Regions from separate parts of the Pseudobacteroides sp. genome, predicted to be linked through region 2. Evidence: riboswitches for the same ligand, from Rfam matches in the RefSeq annotation. Region 2 holds a riboswitch; the other holds the start of a gene.
The links. Region 2 has a riboswitch for glycine ahead of glyA (serine hydroxymethyltransferase). Riboswitches for the same ligand answer to the same signal wherever they lie in the genome.
Positions count from the first base shown of each region.

Region 1: another riboswitch for glycine. It lies ahead of VIO64_RS04805 (3-phosphoglycerate dehydrogenase family protein); the one in region 2 lies ahead of glyA (serine hydroxymethyltransferase).

Region 1 is NZ_DATCTU010000032.1:55,354-64,251, forward strand. Features, by position in the region: gene VIO64_RS04800 (cohesin domain-containing protein) at 1-3,134, shown strand, start outside; glycine riboswitch at 3,367-3,487, shown strand; glycine riboswitch at 3,491-3,567, shown strand; gene VIO64_RS04805 (3-phosphoglycerate dehydrogenase family protein) at 3,688-4,854, shown strand; gene VIO64_RS04810 (A24 family peptidase) at 5,045-5,848, shown strand; gene VIO64_RS04815 (YifB family Mg chelatase-like AAA ATPase) at 5,956-7,491, shown strand; gene VIO64_RS04820 (substrate-binding domain-containing protein) at 7,514-8,898, shown strand, end outside.
Region 2 is NZ_DATCTU010000045.1:94,909-103,806, reverse strand. Features, by position in the region: gene VIO64_RS08310 (histidinol-phosphatase HisJ family protein) at 1-243, shown strand, start outside; gene mnmA (tRNA 2-thiouridine(34) synthase MnmA) at 261-1,340, opposite strand; gene nifU (Fe-S cluster assembly scaffold protein NifU) at 1,369-1,827, opposite strand; gene nifS (cysteine desulfurase NifS) at 1,820-3,010, opposite strand; gene VIO64_RS08290 (Rrf2 family transcriptional regulator) at 3,098-3,547, opposite strand; gene VIO64_RS08285 (hypothetical protein) at 3,662-3,838, opposite strand; gene VIO64_RS08280 (replication-associated recombination protein A) at 3,840-5,198, opposite strand; gene glyA (serine hydroxymethyltransferase) at 5,300-6,535, opposite strand; glycine riboswitch at 6,653-6,734, opposite strand; glycine riboswitch at 6,738-6,847, opposite strand; gene VIO64_RS08270 (YbjQ family protein) at 7,030-7,353, shown strand; gene VIO64_RS08265 (hypothetical protein) at 7,453-8,376, opposite strand; gene VIO64_RS08260 (copper amine oxidase N-terminal domain-containing protein) at 8,860-8,898, opposite strand, start outside.

The DNA of each region.
Region 1 (8,898 bases), on a different contig from region 2:
ACGGTCCTTTTGCCAATTTGAAATTTAAGATTAAGGATAACGCAGTAAGCGGAAATTATACTGTAAAAATGGATTCCGTAGGATCATTTTCAGACACAAGAGGCGGAAAGATCAATCCAGACTTCGCATCAGGTGCTTTGAATGTTAAGGGGGATGTAAAACAAACGCCTACACCTACAGCAGTTGTTACAGATGGCTTAAAGATATCGGTTGAATCAGCCGAGGCCGTTGCAGGTCAATCTGTTACAGTACCCATCAGTTTTAAAAATGTTCCAATTAGTGGAATAAATAACTGCGATTTTAGATTACAGTTCAACAGTGATGTTTTTGAAATGGAAAGCATTATTCCAGGTTCAATTATATACAATTCCTCAACAAATTTCTATTCTTATGCAAAGAGTAACGGAACAGTATCTTTCTTGTTTGCAGATGCTACACAAGGTTCAAATCAGATAAAGAATGACGGTTTGTTTGCAAGTGTAAAGCTAAAGGTAAAGGATAGTGCAGCTGCAGGGGATTACATGTTGGTATCCTCAAAAGTTGGGGCAATATCAAGCATTAGTCCATCTGAAGCATACAAGATGACACCGGTTGACGCATTTATAGATGGAGGTACTATTAAAGTATCTGCATCAAAAATTACACCAACACCGGCTACACCGACTCCTGTTGTTACAAATGCAAAGGTAAGCATTCAAATAGGAGACACAAATGGTGAGCCTGGAAATGAAATTTATATTCCAATAATATTTGAGAATATTCCTGAAACAGGAATTAACAATTGTGACTTCAAGGTTTCCTATGATAGCAACGTTTTACAAATAAAAGATGTTGAGGCTGGAGCTATAATTCCTTCTGCATTAACTGATTTTTCTGCCAATTACAGCAAGGCAGGACAGATATCAATCTTATACAGCGATGCTACTCAAGGGTCTAACCCGATTGTAACTAAGGGAATGTTTGCAAAAATCAAGGCAGTAATAAAAAGTACTGCAATAGCGGGTACATACGACATAAAAATCAGCAGTGTGGGTGCATGTTCAACAAAAAACATGCAATCTGTAAAAGTAACATCAACTAATGGTAATGTTACCATTGCTTCAATCAAGCCAAGTGCTACAATTACACCTACTCCTACACCTATAGTTTCTGAAAACAAGATTGATGTGACTGTAGGCAGCCAGCAGGGTGACGCTGGAAGTGTTGTAACTGTTCCGGTAAACTTCAGTGACGTACCTGCAAATGGGGTAAATAACTGTGACTTCAGACTTTCTTTTGACAGCAGTGTAATGGATATTGTTGAAGTAAAGGCTGGAGATATTATACCAAGTCCTCTGACTGACTTTGTTGTTAACAAGAGTGCAGGAATCATATCATTCCTGTACAGTGATGCAACTCAGGGTTTAAATCCTATAGTTAAAGATGGTGTTTTTGCAAATATCACCGTAAAAATTAAGGAAAATGCACCAGCAGGTAAATATCAGATCAAGTTTATCAAAGTGGGTTCTTTCTCCAGTAAGAATATGGTTGCTATAAAAGCCAGTACAAAAGATGGTGAATTAATTGTTAATAAGGCACAGAGTACACCAACAGCTACACCTACTGAAACCCCGGCAACACCTGTAAGTACTCCTACAAATGCTGCTGCATTAAAAGTAAAGGTTGATATTGGAAATGTTACAGTTGAAGGGCAGGAAGCCATAGTGCCTGTAAGCTTCACTAATGTACCTGAACAAGGTATAAATAATTGTGACTTTAGATTATCATTTGACAGCAGTGCATTAAGTATTACTAGTGTAACCCCAGGTGATATAGTAACTCTTCCAAGTGTTAACTTTACTTCAAACAGCAATAATGGAATTGTTGCATTCCTCTATAGTGATGTTACACAAGGTCAAAGTCCAATAATAAAAGACGGTGTCTTTGCAAATATCAAGTTTAAAGTTTTAAATCCTGATGTAACAGGAAATTACCAAATAACATTAAGTAGTATTGGTGCTTTCTCAAGTAAAAACATGGTTCGTGTTGAGCCTGTATTTACAAACGGAAAGGTGACTGTAATTGCTGTAAAGGCAACAGCAACTGCTACACCTACATATACTCCTACACCAACATCTACCTTCACACCGACACCAACAAGTACGCCAAAGCCAACAAGTACACCAAAGCCAACAAGTACACCAAAGCCAACAAGTACTCCAACGCCAACAAATACTCCAACACCAACAGTTACACCAACTGCTACTCCTACTAATCCGGCATTGAAAGTGAATGTAGAAATAGGCAATGGAAAAGGTAAGCCAGGTGATGTAATAGAGATTCCTGTTAACTTTAATGGTGTGCCTGCAAACGGTATAAACAACTGTGATTTCAAATTGATGTTCAATAAGGATGCACTTGAAATTATGAGCATAACAGCAGGATCAATAGTTCAGCTTCCTGTAGCCAATTTCTCATCCAATATTGATTCACAGGGGTATATATCATTCCTTTTCAGTGATGCAACTCAAGGCTCATTACAGATAGTTTCTGATGGAGTGTTTGCTGTAATAAAGGCTAAAATAAAGGATAATGCTACATCTGGGGATTGCAAGCTAAGCCTCAATCGTGTAGGGTCATTCTCAGCATTCTCAAACGGCAAAATATCCCAGATATTGCCATCCTTCGCAGAAGGAAAAGTAACTATTGCAGCAGCTGATCCTACGCCGACTCCAACTCCTGTCGCTGATGGATTAAGAGTTATTGTAGAGGACTTCAACGGTAAAGCAGGCAGCACTGTAACAGTACCGGTTAAATTCGAAGGGCTTACTGAAGAAGGATTAAATAACTGTGACTTTAGACTTTCTTACGATACTAGTGTTATGGAAGTAGTAAGTGTTGATGCTGGTTTAATTGCAACTTTACCAATAGTTAATTTTGTCGGTTATTTCGGAACTCCTGGTGCTATCTCATTCCTGTTTAACGATGCTACACAAGGATCCATGCCTATAAAGGAAAATGGGGTATTTGCCAACATAACATTAAAATTGAAAGCTGATGTCTCATCTGATTCCGACAGCTTAAAGATTTCTAAGATGGGATCATTCTCTGACCCAAGCCGTAAATCAATTAAGGCATCTGCAATTGTTGAATAACTAAATACTGAATATAAATAAAGTGTTATCTTAGTGAATTGACTTCACATAGCAATTTGGAGAAATTATCTTTAAACTGCTATGTGAAGTTTTTTAAATATTTAGGAAATTGTGTCGTATTCTACACCATAATTTTTTACGACAACATTAAGGTTGACTATAGGTAAAATTTGTTGACAACAATGGTATAGATTATTATAATTAAAGTTAATTGAATATTTAATATTATCGGATGATGGTTGAGGGAGAGTAACTGTTTGTTTTATTAATTATATTTAAGGGTTAAAGAGTTAATAACACATTCCGTTCACCGAAGGAGTCATACTCTCAGGTATAGAGACTTCAGCCGGACGAACCTCTGGAGAGACCAATATATGGCGCCGAAGGGGCAAGTTCCTGTTAAGGAAATAATCTCTCAGGCAAAAGGACAGAGCTAATTCACATTATTTATGTGTATTATTGTGTTTATCACAGGGGTCACTCTATTAGAGTTTGACTCCTTTATATTTGCATAAATTTTACTTAGTAAACAAACAAAAAGGGAGGGGCTTTTATGTTTAATATAAAAATGCTCAACGGTATTTCTGAAAAAGGATTGGAATTGCTGCCGGTGGATCATTACAAATTATCAAATGATGCAGAAAATCCGGATGCTATATTGGTTAGGAGTGCCAATATGCTAGAAATGGAGTTCGGACCCAACCTCAAGGCTATTGCAAGGGCAGGAGCAGGAGTAAACAATATTCCTATCGACAAGTGTACGCAAAAGGGAATAGTTGTTTTCAATACCCCAGGTGCGAATGCCAATGGAGTAAAGGAGCTTGTATTAGCATCATTATTTCTGTCATCCAGACGCATTTGCCAGGGAATTAACTGGGCTCAATCACTTAAAGGCAAGGGAGATGAGGTTCCTAAGTTGGTGGAAAAGGGCAAATCCCAATTTGATGGCCCTGAAATTAAGGGAAAAAGAATTGGCGTTATAGGTCTTGGAGCAATAGGCGTTATGGTTGCAAATGATGCTGTTTCATTGGGTATGGAAGTTATAGGATATGACCCTTTTATTTCGGTTAATGCGGCATGGGGGCTTTCAAGCAGTGTAATTAGAGCAACCAGCCTTGATCAGATTATGTCTACATGTGATTACATTACTGTACATGTTCCGCTTGGGTCTGAAACAAAAGGAATGTTCAATAAAGACAAGTTTGCTATAATGAAAAAGGGAGCAAGGGTAATAAATCTATCAAGAGGAGGTCTTGTTGTTAATAAAGACATGCTTGAGGCTCTGGAAAATGAAACTGTAGCATGCTATGTGACCGACTTCCCTGAAGATGAATTGATTGGAAATGATAAAGTCATTACTATACCTCATCTTGGAGCTTCAACACCTGAGTCGGAAGAAAACTGTGCTGTTATGGCTGTTAATCAGGTTAAGGACTATCTTGAAAGGGGTACAATCAAGAATTCAGTTAACTTCCCGGATTGTGATATGGTGAGATCAGGAAGCACAAGAATATTAACCGCACACGAAAATGTTCCTAACATGGTAGGACAGGTTACAACTATACTTGCTAACAATAAATTAAATATTGCAGACATGCTTACTCATCATAAAAACAATATTGGGTTTAATATGATTGACGTAGACGGAAAAGTAAATGAACAGATATATCAAGCTGTCAAGAGTATTCCTGGGATTAAGATGGTTAGAATTATTGAGTAATAAAGGCAGAAAGTTTGCAGGCCTTCTTTGAAGCAGCCTGCAAACTTTTTTGTATTTTAAGAAATTGTTGTCTATGTTATACCACTCTAAGGAATTATAGTTTACTATGACTTGAAAAGTAATCATTAATCCAATATAATAAAAATTGTATGATAGCACCGCCAATTAACAAACAGGAAGAGGGCTGCAAATGGCAATCGTATTATTATCAATTTTTAGTTTGTTCCTTGGAGTATTATTAAATATAATTGCATCAAGAATTCCTAAAGTAGTGGAAAATGACATTGAAGACGTTACATGGGCTTGGCCTTTTTGTAGATCATGCAGCACAAAGCTCAAACCGCTTCAAATGCTTTTCCCAATAAACCTCTTTTTACATCACGGAAGATGCGGCAAATGTGAAAGTAAAATATTTGGCAGACCCATTCAGATTACTCTGTTTGCCCTTGTTGTTTGTGTACTCTTGTATCTAAAGTTTGATTTTACAATACAGTTTTTTGCATTTCTTTATCTGATGTCAGTATTGATAGCAGTGTTTTTTATTGACATGGACTACTATATTATTCCTGACGATTTGTTGTTTGCAGGTCTGGGGGGTGCACTTCTGGTATTTGTCTATAATCTTTTTTATGAGTTTCCGATTTATATGGATAGAGCCTGGTGGAATCCTGTACTTGGGGGGGCCTCAGTTTCTCTTGTGCTTTTATTAATAGGAATAGTTGGCCTATTTATTTACAAGACAGAGGCAATGGGATTGGGAGATGTAAAGCTTTTCATACCAATTGGGATTTTCCTTGGCTGGCGGATGGTAATAGTGTCATTTATACTTTCAGCAATCATTGGCTCACTAATATCAATTGTGATGATGATAATCAGGCGTAAGAAGCTTAGAGAAGCTATACCATTTGGACCAGCTATCGTATTGGGTACTCTTGCCACCATCCTTTATGGTACTGATATATTAAATTGGTATTTACAGTTTAATAATTATTAAACAATCTTAAATTTTATCCGATAATAAATAAGTTAATATATGTTTTTATTATTTAAGTTTTACTGGCAGTTTATCATCCACCCAATTAATGAGGAGGCTGATCCCTTATGATTTCCAGAATTAAAAGCTGTGGATTGGTTGGCATTGATGGATATGTTGTGGAAATAGAAACTGATATAAGTAGCGGAATTCCCTCCTTTGATATTGTAGGGCTTGGTGATGCTGCTGTTCGGGAGTCAAAAGAACGAGTCAGGGCTGCCATAAAAAATTCAGGGATGGAATTTCCTGTGAGAAGGATTACTGTAAACCTATCCCCGGCAAGTATAAGAAAGGAAGGATCCCATTTTGATTTAGGCATCGCCTTGGGTATATTATCAGCCACAGAGCAGATAAATACAAGTGAAATACATAAATATATGTTTATAGGTGAGTTGTCACTAGACGGTCAAATAAGACCTGTTAATGGTGTTTTGCCTATGGCTGTGCGGGCAAGGGATGAAGGGATTGAAAACATAATACTATCAGTGGATAATGCTGAGGAAGCAGCAGTTGTCAAAGGGGTTAATGTTCTTCCGGCAGTGAATATTATCAATGTAATAAGGCACTTGAATAAAGATATGGAAATTAATCCCTACACTATAGATATCGATAGACTTTTTTGCAAAAACACCGAGGATGAACTTGATTTTTCTGATGTTAAGGGTCAGGAAAATGTTAAAAGAGCTTTGGAAGTGGCTGCGTCAGGTGGTCACAACTGTTTACTTATCGGAAGCCCAGGTTCTGGGAAAACTATGATTGCCAGAAGAATCCCTTCAATATTACCGTCCATGACATTTGAGGAAGCCCTTGAAGTTACTAAAATTCATAGTATAGCGGGAACTCTTCCTGCAAAGACACCACTTATGACTAGAAGACCTTTCAGATCTCCACATCATACAATATCACGCTATAGCCTTATAGGCGGAGGAAATGTCCCCAGACCTGGGGAAATCAGCCTTGCCCACTACGGAGTTTTGTTTTTGGATGAGGTACCGGAGTATGGCAAAGAAGCACTTGAGGTTATGAGACAGCCTTTGGAGGATGGTTATGTGACCATATCAAGATTGAGCGGAAGTATTTCATATCCTTCAAAAACAATGCTTGTTTGCTGTGGTAATCCGTGCAGATGCGGTAATTTACTGGATGAAAGCAAGGAATGTTGCTGTTCACCAAAGCAAGTACAGCAATATCTTGGAAAGATTTCAAGTCCCCTTATGGACAGAATTGATTTGCACATAGAAGTAGCTGGGGTACAATATGCAGACCTGGACAGTACCCAATCCGGGGAAAAATCCCATGTAATTAGAGATAGGGTAAATAAGACTAGAAAAATACAGGTTGAAAGATATAAAGGTCTTGGAATATTTTCCAATTCCCAACTGACTTCCTCCCTGATAAGCAAATACTGCAAACTGGATAATGAAGGAAAGGCACTTTTGAAAAACGCCTTTGAGCGATTGGGGCTAAGTGCAAGGGCACATAACAGAATATTAAAGGTAGCCCGCACAATTGCCGATATGGATGAGAGTGTTGATATCAAGCTACAGCATCTGGCTGAGGCAATTCAATATAGAAGTCTGGACAGAAAAGTCTGGGGAAGATAGAATTCTGAAAGGGAGATTATTTATGGGAAGAAGACCGAATATTGGTTTCTTTGTAAATGAAATTGATGGAGATTTTCAGACGCTTTTCTGGACGTCAATAAGAAAAGCGGCAGAGAAGCTGGATGTCAATCTGATCACTTATGAGGGAAGGATTCTATTTAATACTGATAATATAAGCGGAGAGCATAACATAGTTTACAAGCTTGCTGATGCTGCAAGACTTGATGGCCTTATAATAGCAACAGGGACTTTGATAAATAAGGTTTCAATGGACTGCTTTATTGACTATATCAAAGAGTTCCAAGGTATTCCAAAGGTCTCTATATATGAAAATATTCCGGGTGTACCCAGCATACTTGTGGATAACAAAAAAGGCATGAAAAGCTTAGTGGATCATTTGGTAAATTATCATAAATTTAGAAAGATCGGGTTTTTGAAGGGGCCTTTAAGTAATGATGAAGCCAATGTAAGGTTTAGTGCATACATAAGCGTTTTGGAAGAAAACAAGATCGAGGTTGACGATAAGATAATTTTTAGCGGTAACTTCCAGTCGGAGACCGGCTGGGAAACAGCAGAATATATAATAAAAAATAATATAAAAATTGATGCCCTTGTATGTGCCAATGATGAAATGGCAATTGGAGCCATTAAATATTTCAGAAGCATGAACCTTGATTATAAAGATAATTTTGTGGTATGCGGTTTTGATAATGCTCACAATTCGGCAATAATAACACCTTCACTGACCACTGTAAGTCAGCCTATGGACATGATATCCGAAAAGGCTATTGAGCTGCTTATTGAGGAGATTAACGGTACAGAAGTATCTGATGTGATAAAGCTTCCTACCTCCATGGTAGTAAGAGAATCCTGTGGATGTAGTTCAAATACCAATAGATCTTCTACCTTTTCGGATTTTTATATAAGGGCAATATCTAATTTTAAGATCCATGAAAATTTACAAACCTATAGCCTTGAAACACTTTATGATCTCTTAACAACAGCGTTAAAAAAGTTAAACATCAAAAGCTGTTTTATTATTAAATACCAGGAAGGACCCATAAATCTTAATAGCACTATACCGGATTTTTCAGAGCTTATGTATGCTTATTATGATAACGAAAGACAAGTATTACAGGACATGTTGTTTAAAACAAAGATGCTGGTGCCTGATAACTTTATACCTAATAACAGGCAGTTTACATATCTTGTAAAGCCATTGTTTTTTAATAGTGAACATTTTGGTTTTGTTTGTTTTGAGGTTGACAGTGATGATGTTATAAATTTTGAACTTTTAAGGGGACAGATAAGCAATACATTAAAAGGTGCACTTATGCTTTTAGAAAAGGAACGAATGAGTGAACAATTAAGTGAGCAGGAAAGAATGTCAACTTTAGGTCAGTTATT
Region 2 (8,898 bases):
GGCAAGGGAATTGAAATCAATACCTCCGGCTACCGCACATTAGGAACACCTATCCCCGACCTGGATATAATTAAAAGATATAGAGAGCTTGGAGGGGAAATTATCACAACAGGCTCTGATGCACATACACCTGAGCATATCGCTTGGAATTTCGCTGAAATAAAAAAAGCCTTATCTGATATAGGCTTTAATTATATTGCACATTATGAAAATAGAAAACCTGTATTGGAAAAAATCACATAGCGATTTTTTCCAACTTTTTATTCAATAACTCCTCCGCCAACAACTGTATCCCCATCATAGAAAACAACCGATTGGCCCGGTGTAACAGCTCTTTGGGGAGTGTCAAACAAAACCTTGACCCGTCCGCCTTCTAAAGGGCTGATTACAGCAGGTGCTTCCTTTGCTGAATACCTGATTTTTGCACTTACCCTCATCTCACCGTCAAGGCCTTCTATGGAAATAAAGTTTAGGTCAAATGCTGTAAGCGAATCTCTGAAAACCTGATTTCCCTCACCTAATATAACCTGGTTTTTGTTAGTATCAATCCCCACAACAAACATGGGCTTTCCAAATGCTATACCAAGTCCCTTCCTTTGTCCTACAGTGTAGTGGACAATCCCTTTGTGCCTCCCTAAAACATTTCCGTCAATATCCACAAAGTTCCCTGGCTTGATTTTGGTACCGTTCTTCTCTTCTATAAATCTACCGTAATCATTGTCTTCAACAAAGCATATTTCCTGGCTGTCAGGCTTTGAGGCTACAGCAAGGCCTATTTCCTTTGCCATTTCCCTGACCTGATCCTTTGTGTATTCACCTATCGGCATCAAAGTATGAGCAAGTTGATCCTGCGTCATTGTATAGAGTGCATAGGTTTGATCCTTTGCACTTGTAGCTGATTTTTTAAGAAGGTATCTCTTTCTATCTGAGTCATATTCAATCCTGGCATAGTGACCTGTTGCTATATAGTCTATTCCCATAGATTTGGCTTTCCCCAGCATTTCTTCAAACTTTACATGCCTATTGCAGGCAATACATGGGTTTGGAGTCCTTCCGCTTATGTATTCGTTTACAAAGTAGTCAATAACCTTTTTTTCAAAAACACTTTTGAAGTTCATAACATAATATGGTATTCCAAGCTTGTTTGCTACCCATCTCGCATCATCCACCGCTGATAAAGAGCAACAGCCGCCCTCGCTCTTTTGCCTGTCCTCATCCATATCAGGCCAAATTTGCATGGTAACCCCTATTACATCATATCCTTTTTCCAAAAGACAAGCGGCTGCTACAGAACTGTCAACACCGCCGCTCATACCCAACATTACCTTTTTCTTATCCATTATAGCTTATGCTGCCTTTCCCATTATATCATTCGTCGTCTTCATCGTGCTCGTGGTGATCATGATGTATATCATCACAACGCCTTCCGCAAGCAGAAGCCGAATCACATTCATCCAATAATCCGTTTTTCCTCTTATAATCTTCAATAGCAGCCCTTATTGCTTCTTCTGCCAGATTTGAACAGTGCATCTTTGCAGGCGGAAGTCCATCCAACGCTTCAGCCACAGCCTTGTTTGTGATCTGAAGGGCTTCTTCAATAGTCTTTCCTACAACAAGCTCAGTAGACATACTACTGGTTGCAACAGCAGCACCGCACCCAAATGTCTTGAATTTAGCATCTACTATCACACCATTATCTATCTTAAGATACATTTTCATTATGTCTCCGCATTTAGCATTACCTACTTGACCAACTCCGTCAGCATCTTCAATCTCCCCTACATTTCTAGGGTTCATAAAATGATCCATAACTTTATCGCTATACATTTTTATTACCTCTCTTCACATTTTCATATAATGGTGACATTTCTCTCAATCTTTCAACAATAACAGGCAGTACTTCCAGCAGCTTATCAACATCTTCATTGGTGTTTTCCTCACCATAGGTAAGTCTCAATGACCCATGTGCTATTTCATGCGGTAAACCTATAGCTAATAGGACATGGGAAGGATCTAAAGATCCGGAAGTACATGCTGAACCGCTTGAAGCCGCAATGCCTTTCATATCAAGCATCAATAAGAGTGATTCCCCCTCAATAAATTCAAATGAAAAATTCACGTTTCCAGGTAATCTCTTTTCCCTGTGTCCGTTTAATTTTACAAAAGGTATTTTTTTCATTACCTCTTCTATGGTCCTATCCCTTAATGCCATAATCTTTTTATTGTATTCATCAAGATTGGCCGTTGCAAGCTCAATTGCCTTACCAAATCCGACGATACCCGGTATGTTTTCTGTACTGGCTCTTCTTCCTCTCTCCTGGGCACCCCCATGTATAAAGGAAACAAGCTTTACTCCCTTTCTTACATAGAGTGCACCTACTCCCTTTGGCCCATAGAACTTATGGGATGAAATTGACATGAGATCAATATTCATTTCCTTTACATTTACATGTATATTACCAATGGCCTGAACAGCATCAGTGTGGAAATATATTCCCTTTTCCCTTGCAATCTTCCCTATTTCTGCAATTGGCTGCACAGTTCCGATTTCGTTATTTGCAAACATTATTGTTATAAGTATGGTGTTTGGCCGTATCGCATCGGCAACCTGCTGGGGTGTCACAAGCCCGAACTCATCAACAGGCAGATATGTTACCTCAAAGCCGTCATTTTCGAGATACTGGCATGTATGAAGAACAGCATGATGTTCAATACTTGTCGTTATAATGTGGTTTCCCCTAGCTTTATTTGCATATGCTACGCCTTTGATAGCCCAATTGTCTGCTTCGGTCCCGGATCCCGTAAAAAATATCTCTCTTGCCTGGGCACCGATTGCATCAGCCACCTTTTCTCTTGACTCTTCTATCGCCTTTTTGCTCTCTCTTCCAATTGTATATATGGAAGAAGCATTGCCGAAGCTATTAGTAAAAAATGGAGTCATAGCTTCAACTACCTCAGGTTTAACATAAGTCGTTGCAGCATGATCCATATATATAAGTTTTTCTCCCATAGCATTTTCTCCTTAACCGTTATTGTTTATGTTTTCCCAAAATAATTATTTATTAAACATCATTAATAAAAAGTGATTAATCTCTTATCAGATAAAGTACATTATATCATCATTTTTATTAAGCCTGTGGTACTCATTGATAAGGTCCTGCAAAGATATGGAATCAACTACCTCATTTACCCCATTCATCATTTTTTCCCATATCATTTTTGTGACGCAGAAGCCATACCTGTCACAAGAAGATTCATTATCCCCACTGACACAGCTTACCGGTGCAAGAGAACCTTCTAATGCCCTTAATACAGATCCTACCGATATTTTGTCAGGTTTATCTGAAAGTATGTACCCCCCTTGTGCTCCCCTTATACTTTTTACAAGCCCTGCTTTCCGAAGGGATGCAAAAAGCTGCTCAAGATAGTTTTCTGATAATTCCTGTCTCTCCGCTATGCTTTTAAGAGAAATGTTTCCTTCAGAGCTATGGAGTGCAAGATCAAGCATGGCTTTAACACCATATCTCCCCTTTGTAGATAGCTTCATATTTTAACACCCTCCAATTCCAAGTATATTACTTGGATTTCTCGTAATTAGATTAGCACTTTGGATATAATTAGTCAATACATTTATAAAATTTTACGCCTCGCAGATAAGCGATCATTCTTCTCTATCTCTTTTTTTGCTGTTAAAATCTTTTCTTAAAAGAAACCAGTATGTCAGTGCAACAATTGCATATACAGTAAGACTTTGAACCATATATAGATGAATAAAGACTATATTGACCAATAATAGAACAAATCCAGCCAGCAAAAGCCATGCAACAACTCTTTTCATTTTATAGACCCTCCCTTTTATCCTTGTTTCTGTTTTTCCATCTGTCAAGCCATTCCTTTATTCTTGCCTCATATCCATTGGCTGTCGGTTCATAATAGACCGTACCCCTCATTTCCTTCGGCAGGTATTCCTGATCAACAATATTCCCCTGATAGTCATGTGCATACCTGTAGCCTTGACCATATCCCAAATCCTTCATTCCATTAGCAGGTGCATTCCTTAAGTGCATTGGAACCTCTCCTGTCCGCTTCGTAGAAACATCACTTAATGCTTTGCCGATAGCCTTGTAACTGGAATTGGACTTAGGGCTTGTAGCAACCATGACTGCCGCATGTGCCAGGATAATTCTGGCTTCCGGCATACCGATCATTCTCACCGCCTCTGCAGCAGCAACAGCTACTTGTAGTGCAGATGGATTTGCCATTCCAACATCCTCCGATGCACATATTATTATCCTCCTTGCCAAAAACACAGGATCTTCACCTGCATATATTGCCCTTGCTAGATAAAAAACTGCCGCATCAGGGTCACTGCCCCTCATTGATTTTATAAAAGCACTTATATTGTCATAATGACTTTCGCCTGATTTATCAAATGTAATATGCTTTTTTTGCACACACTCTTCAATTGTTGCCAAACTGATGTGAATTATACCGTTTTCATCAAGCTCAGATGTAAGCACAGCCAGCTCTATGGAATTTAGTGCTGTTCTTGCATCACCGTTGCTTATTTCTGCCAGATAATCAAGTGCATCATCATCCAATTTTACATCATAATTACCCAGTCCTCGATCTTTGTCCTTAAGTGCATTTTTTATTATGCTCTTCAGGCTCTCAACGCCAAGGGGCTTAAGCATAAAGACGGAGGATCTTGATATCAAAGCTTTATTTACTTCAAAGAACGGATTTTCAGTAGTTGCACCTATAAGCACAATCGTGCCGTTTTCCACATATGGCAGCAACGCGTCCTGCTGTGATTTATTGAATCTGTGAATCTCATCTACAAACAAAACAGTCTTTCCGTTAGGATTCAATATAGGGTTTTGGGTATCTGATGCAATCCGTTTAATATCTGCCACTCCCGAGGTTACCGCATTAAGTTTTTCAAACCTGGACTTTGTGGTAGATGCGATTATCCTTGCAAGAGAAGTTTTCCCAGTGCCAGGTGGCCCGTATAGTATGATTGAAGCTATTCTGTCTGCCTTGATCATTCTGTATAGAAGCCTTCCTTGCCCTACAATTTCTTCCTGTCCGAAAAATTCGTCTATAGTCCTCGGGCACATTCTGTATGCAAGGGGTTCCTTTTTATCTCTTGAATCTTCTCTTGTATTTTCTTTTGTATCATCTTTCGAGTTTTCCATTGATATATCCCCCCTCCTTCAATCGCCGAATTTCCCCAGACGTTAACAAGACTCAGGTACTCCTCCCTGAGTCTTGAAATACATTTCTATGGATATTTATTTTAATAAAGTGGATATTTGCCGCAAAGAGTGCCAACCCTCTGAACAACCTTCTCCCTGGAGTTGTCAAAATCAGTAAGTGTCATATGAATAAGTTCTGCAATCTCCTTCATATCCTCTTCCTTCATGCCCCTTGAAGTAACAGCAGGGGTACCTATTCTTATACCGCTTGTTATGAAAGGACTCTGTGTATCAAAGGGGATTCCGTTTTTATTAACTGTTATGAACACCTCATCAAGCATAAACTGAGCTTCTTTACCTGTAACATTTATATTTCTCAAATCCATCAGCATAAGGTGGTTGTCTGTTCCGCCTGAAACTATGTTAAGTCCTTTGTCCATGAGGCTCTGTGCAAGAACCTTTGCATTCTTAACTACCTGATTCTGATAAACTTTGAATTCATCTGTCATTGCCTCTTTAAAGCTAACAGCCTTCGCAGCAATCACATGCATCAGAGGTCCACCCTGAAGACCCGGAAAAACTGCCTTGTCTATCATTTTAGCATACTCTTCCTTACAAAGAATCATACCTCCACGAGGTCCCCTTAAAGTTTTGTGGGTAGTAGTTGTAACAAAATGTGAATAAGGAACAGGGTTTGGATGGATACCCGCAGCTATTAATCCTGCTATATGAGCCATATCCACCATCAGGTATGCTCCCACCTCGTCGGCAATTTCCCTAAAAGCCTTAAAATCCAACTCTCTAGGATATGCACTTGCACCTGCAACTATGAGCTTTGGATTGTTTTCTTTTGCAAGCTTCCTTAATTCCTCATAATCTATTCTAAAGTTGTCGTTTCTAACTCCATAAGGTACTATCTTATAGTACTTACCAGATATGTTTACAGGGCTTCCATGGCTTAAGTGGCCGCCGTGAGCAAGGTTCATACCTAATACTGTATCACCTGGCTCTAAAACTGCAAAAAACACCGCCATATTGGCCTGAGCGCCTGAGTGGGGCTGAACGTTTGCATGCTCTGCTCCGAATATTTGCTTAGCCCTTTCGATTGCCAGCCTCTCTACCTCATCTACAAATTCGCAGCCTCCGTAATATCTTTTTCCAGGATATCCCTCTGCATATTTATTTGTAAGCGGTGTACCCATAGCTTGCATAACTGCATTGCTAACAAAATTTTCAGATGCAATAAGCTCTATTTTGTTCCTTTGACGGCCAACTTCGTCTTTCATAGCCTTTGCAACTTCTGGATCAATTTTTAAAACTTCATCAATATTGTACATAAAAATCCTCCTAAGCATTTATAAATAAAATGTGATTAATCAAATGTATAGATTTTATAGACATTAAAAAAAGCCAAACCCACATGATTTGACCTCTGAAATCAATTATACACCTAACTCTGTCCTTTTGCCTGAGAGATTATTCCCACATCATCTGTGGCGAACTTGCCCCTTCGGCGCCTTGACGGTCTCTCCAGAGGTGCGTCCTGTTATAGTCTTTTTACCTGAAAGTGTAGCTTCTTCGGTGTGCCTTTATATATCACTTTTACCTAAAGCTTATATATTAAAAGGCATCTCTCCCATAACACTCATCCGCAATATTTTATTAATCTTTAACAAATTAATTATAATAACAAAAATAATTTATGTCAATTAAATGCCTAAATTTTTTTATGCCAATGTTGTAAAATCCTTTTAGAATGTAAAAATCAATTGATAATGGTACTCATATGATATAGAATAAGCCTAAACAAATTCAAATTAAGGAGGATTCAATGGATCGTCGTTATATAACAACAACTTTTTCATTTGATGACAAAAAAGTAGTATCTTACCTAGGCATTGTAAGGGGCATCACTGTTCGTTCGAGAAGTATAGTAGGAAACATAGGTGCAGGAATTCAAAGTATATTTGGAGGAAACATATCTCTCTATACTGAATTATGTGAAAGAGCCAGACAGGAAGCGTTTGAAATCATGGTACAGCATGCCGATCAGATTGGTGCAAATGCCATAATCGGAATGAGATATGACGCCAATGAGGTTTCACAAGGCATAACCGAAGTTTTATGCTATGGAACGGCTGTCAGAATAGAGTAGAGACCCTAATTCCCTATATATTGAGAAAGGGGCCTTAGGCCCCCCTTATACTCAACCATATCTAAATCGGCTTATTTTTATTATAGTGATTACTAAAGTCTACATATCCTTCACTGTGGAGAAATAAGTGTCAAAATCTTGTACCATTCCTCCAAACTGGATTAATACTTCTCTTAGCTGTGTATATTCCCATTTGGAAATTTTATGGGCATTTTTTTCTATATATCCCCTAATAGCAGGTAATGCTCTTCTATCTCCATATACACCCAAAGCATTTGCTTCGATGAATTTGTAGCTGCTTTCCTTAAAATATTTCTTTAATTGGTTGTAAACAGCATCAGATTTGTTTTTTGAACCTATTCTTGCCAGACTAATTAGCAGAAATCTATAAACCTGACCTTTTTTGTCACTGCTTTCAATCGCACTTACTACTCTTTCGATAGCAGGTTCTCCGATTGCCTGTATGGCATTCATAACTGCAGTCAATGTGTTTGCATCAGTCTTTTGATCTTCCATTTGTGATACTATCTTAAATAAAGGCTCTAATAATTTTGTGTCCCCAATTATTTCTGCGGTGTGCATTACAGCCTTTTGTCCAAATTTCATGCATTTTTGCTCATCCAATTCCAAAGAATTCAACATGGCTACCAAATCATCCAAAAGTTTATCCTGACTAGCCTTTATGTGTTTGGCCAGACCATTGGGGATTATGCCTGCGTTTTCAACTTCAAAAGCAACTACCAAATCTATCACATCAGATAAATTATTTAAAATTCCGAAATACTGGAGAGGTGTCATACCGCCGATTTCCTCATAGGCGATATTTTCCCAGGAGTTCATCACATCGTATGACTCAATAACAACATCGGAAACCATTTTTGTATATACTTCGTCATAAGTATTATTTCTAATTGAAGCTTCAAGATACTCCTTATTTTCGTCCTGAAACTTTTTTGCATGCTTCTTTAATTCACCAGACAAGCTTTCAGATATAAATTTGTGCTTTTCGTTAGTAACTATCATTCCAACACCTCATTAATAAAGTTTATATTCACTTGGTTTTAAAATCATTTTTAATTATAACATATATAACCCAAATGTGCTATTAAACTAATTCGTTCAAGTTAATATTGATTTTCAAAGGCTATGTCATTGTTAGAGGTATTTTTGTGTAAAAATAGGTTTAATAATTGTACGCATTGTTAATAAGTGATAATATTTATGTGGAAGATCAACTGGAAATATCAGTTTTAGTCCTGTAATTACATTAAAGCAGATTTTCCTCTATGTATTTGTTGACTTTTAGCTTATAATTCTCAAAGGTATATTCAGGTTGGAAGTCTTTCATAAACTATGCGTTCCAGTTCTACATCTTCAAGGTTTGTATAAATATAATTGCGTCCGTCTATGACTGCAAAACTAGTCCGTGTGCGTTACCCTTTGATATGTTTTTCGTTAGTACTATTTTGGGGTAACAATTTTATGCTTCTAACAATCTTCTCCATATCAGTGTAATCTCCAGTTGTACTGATCTGTACCTGATGC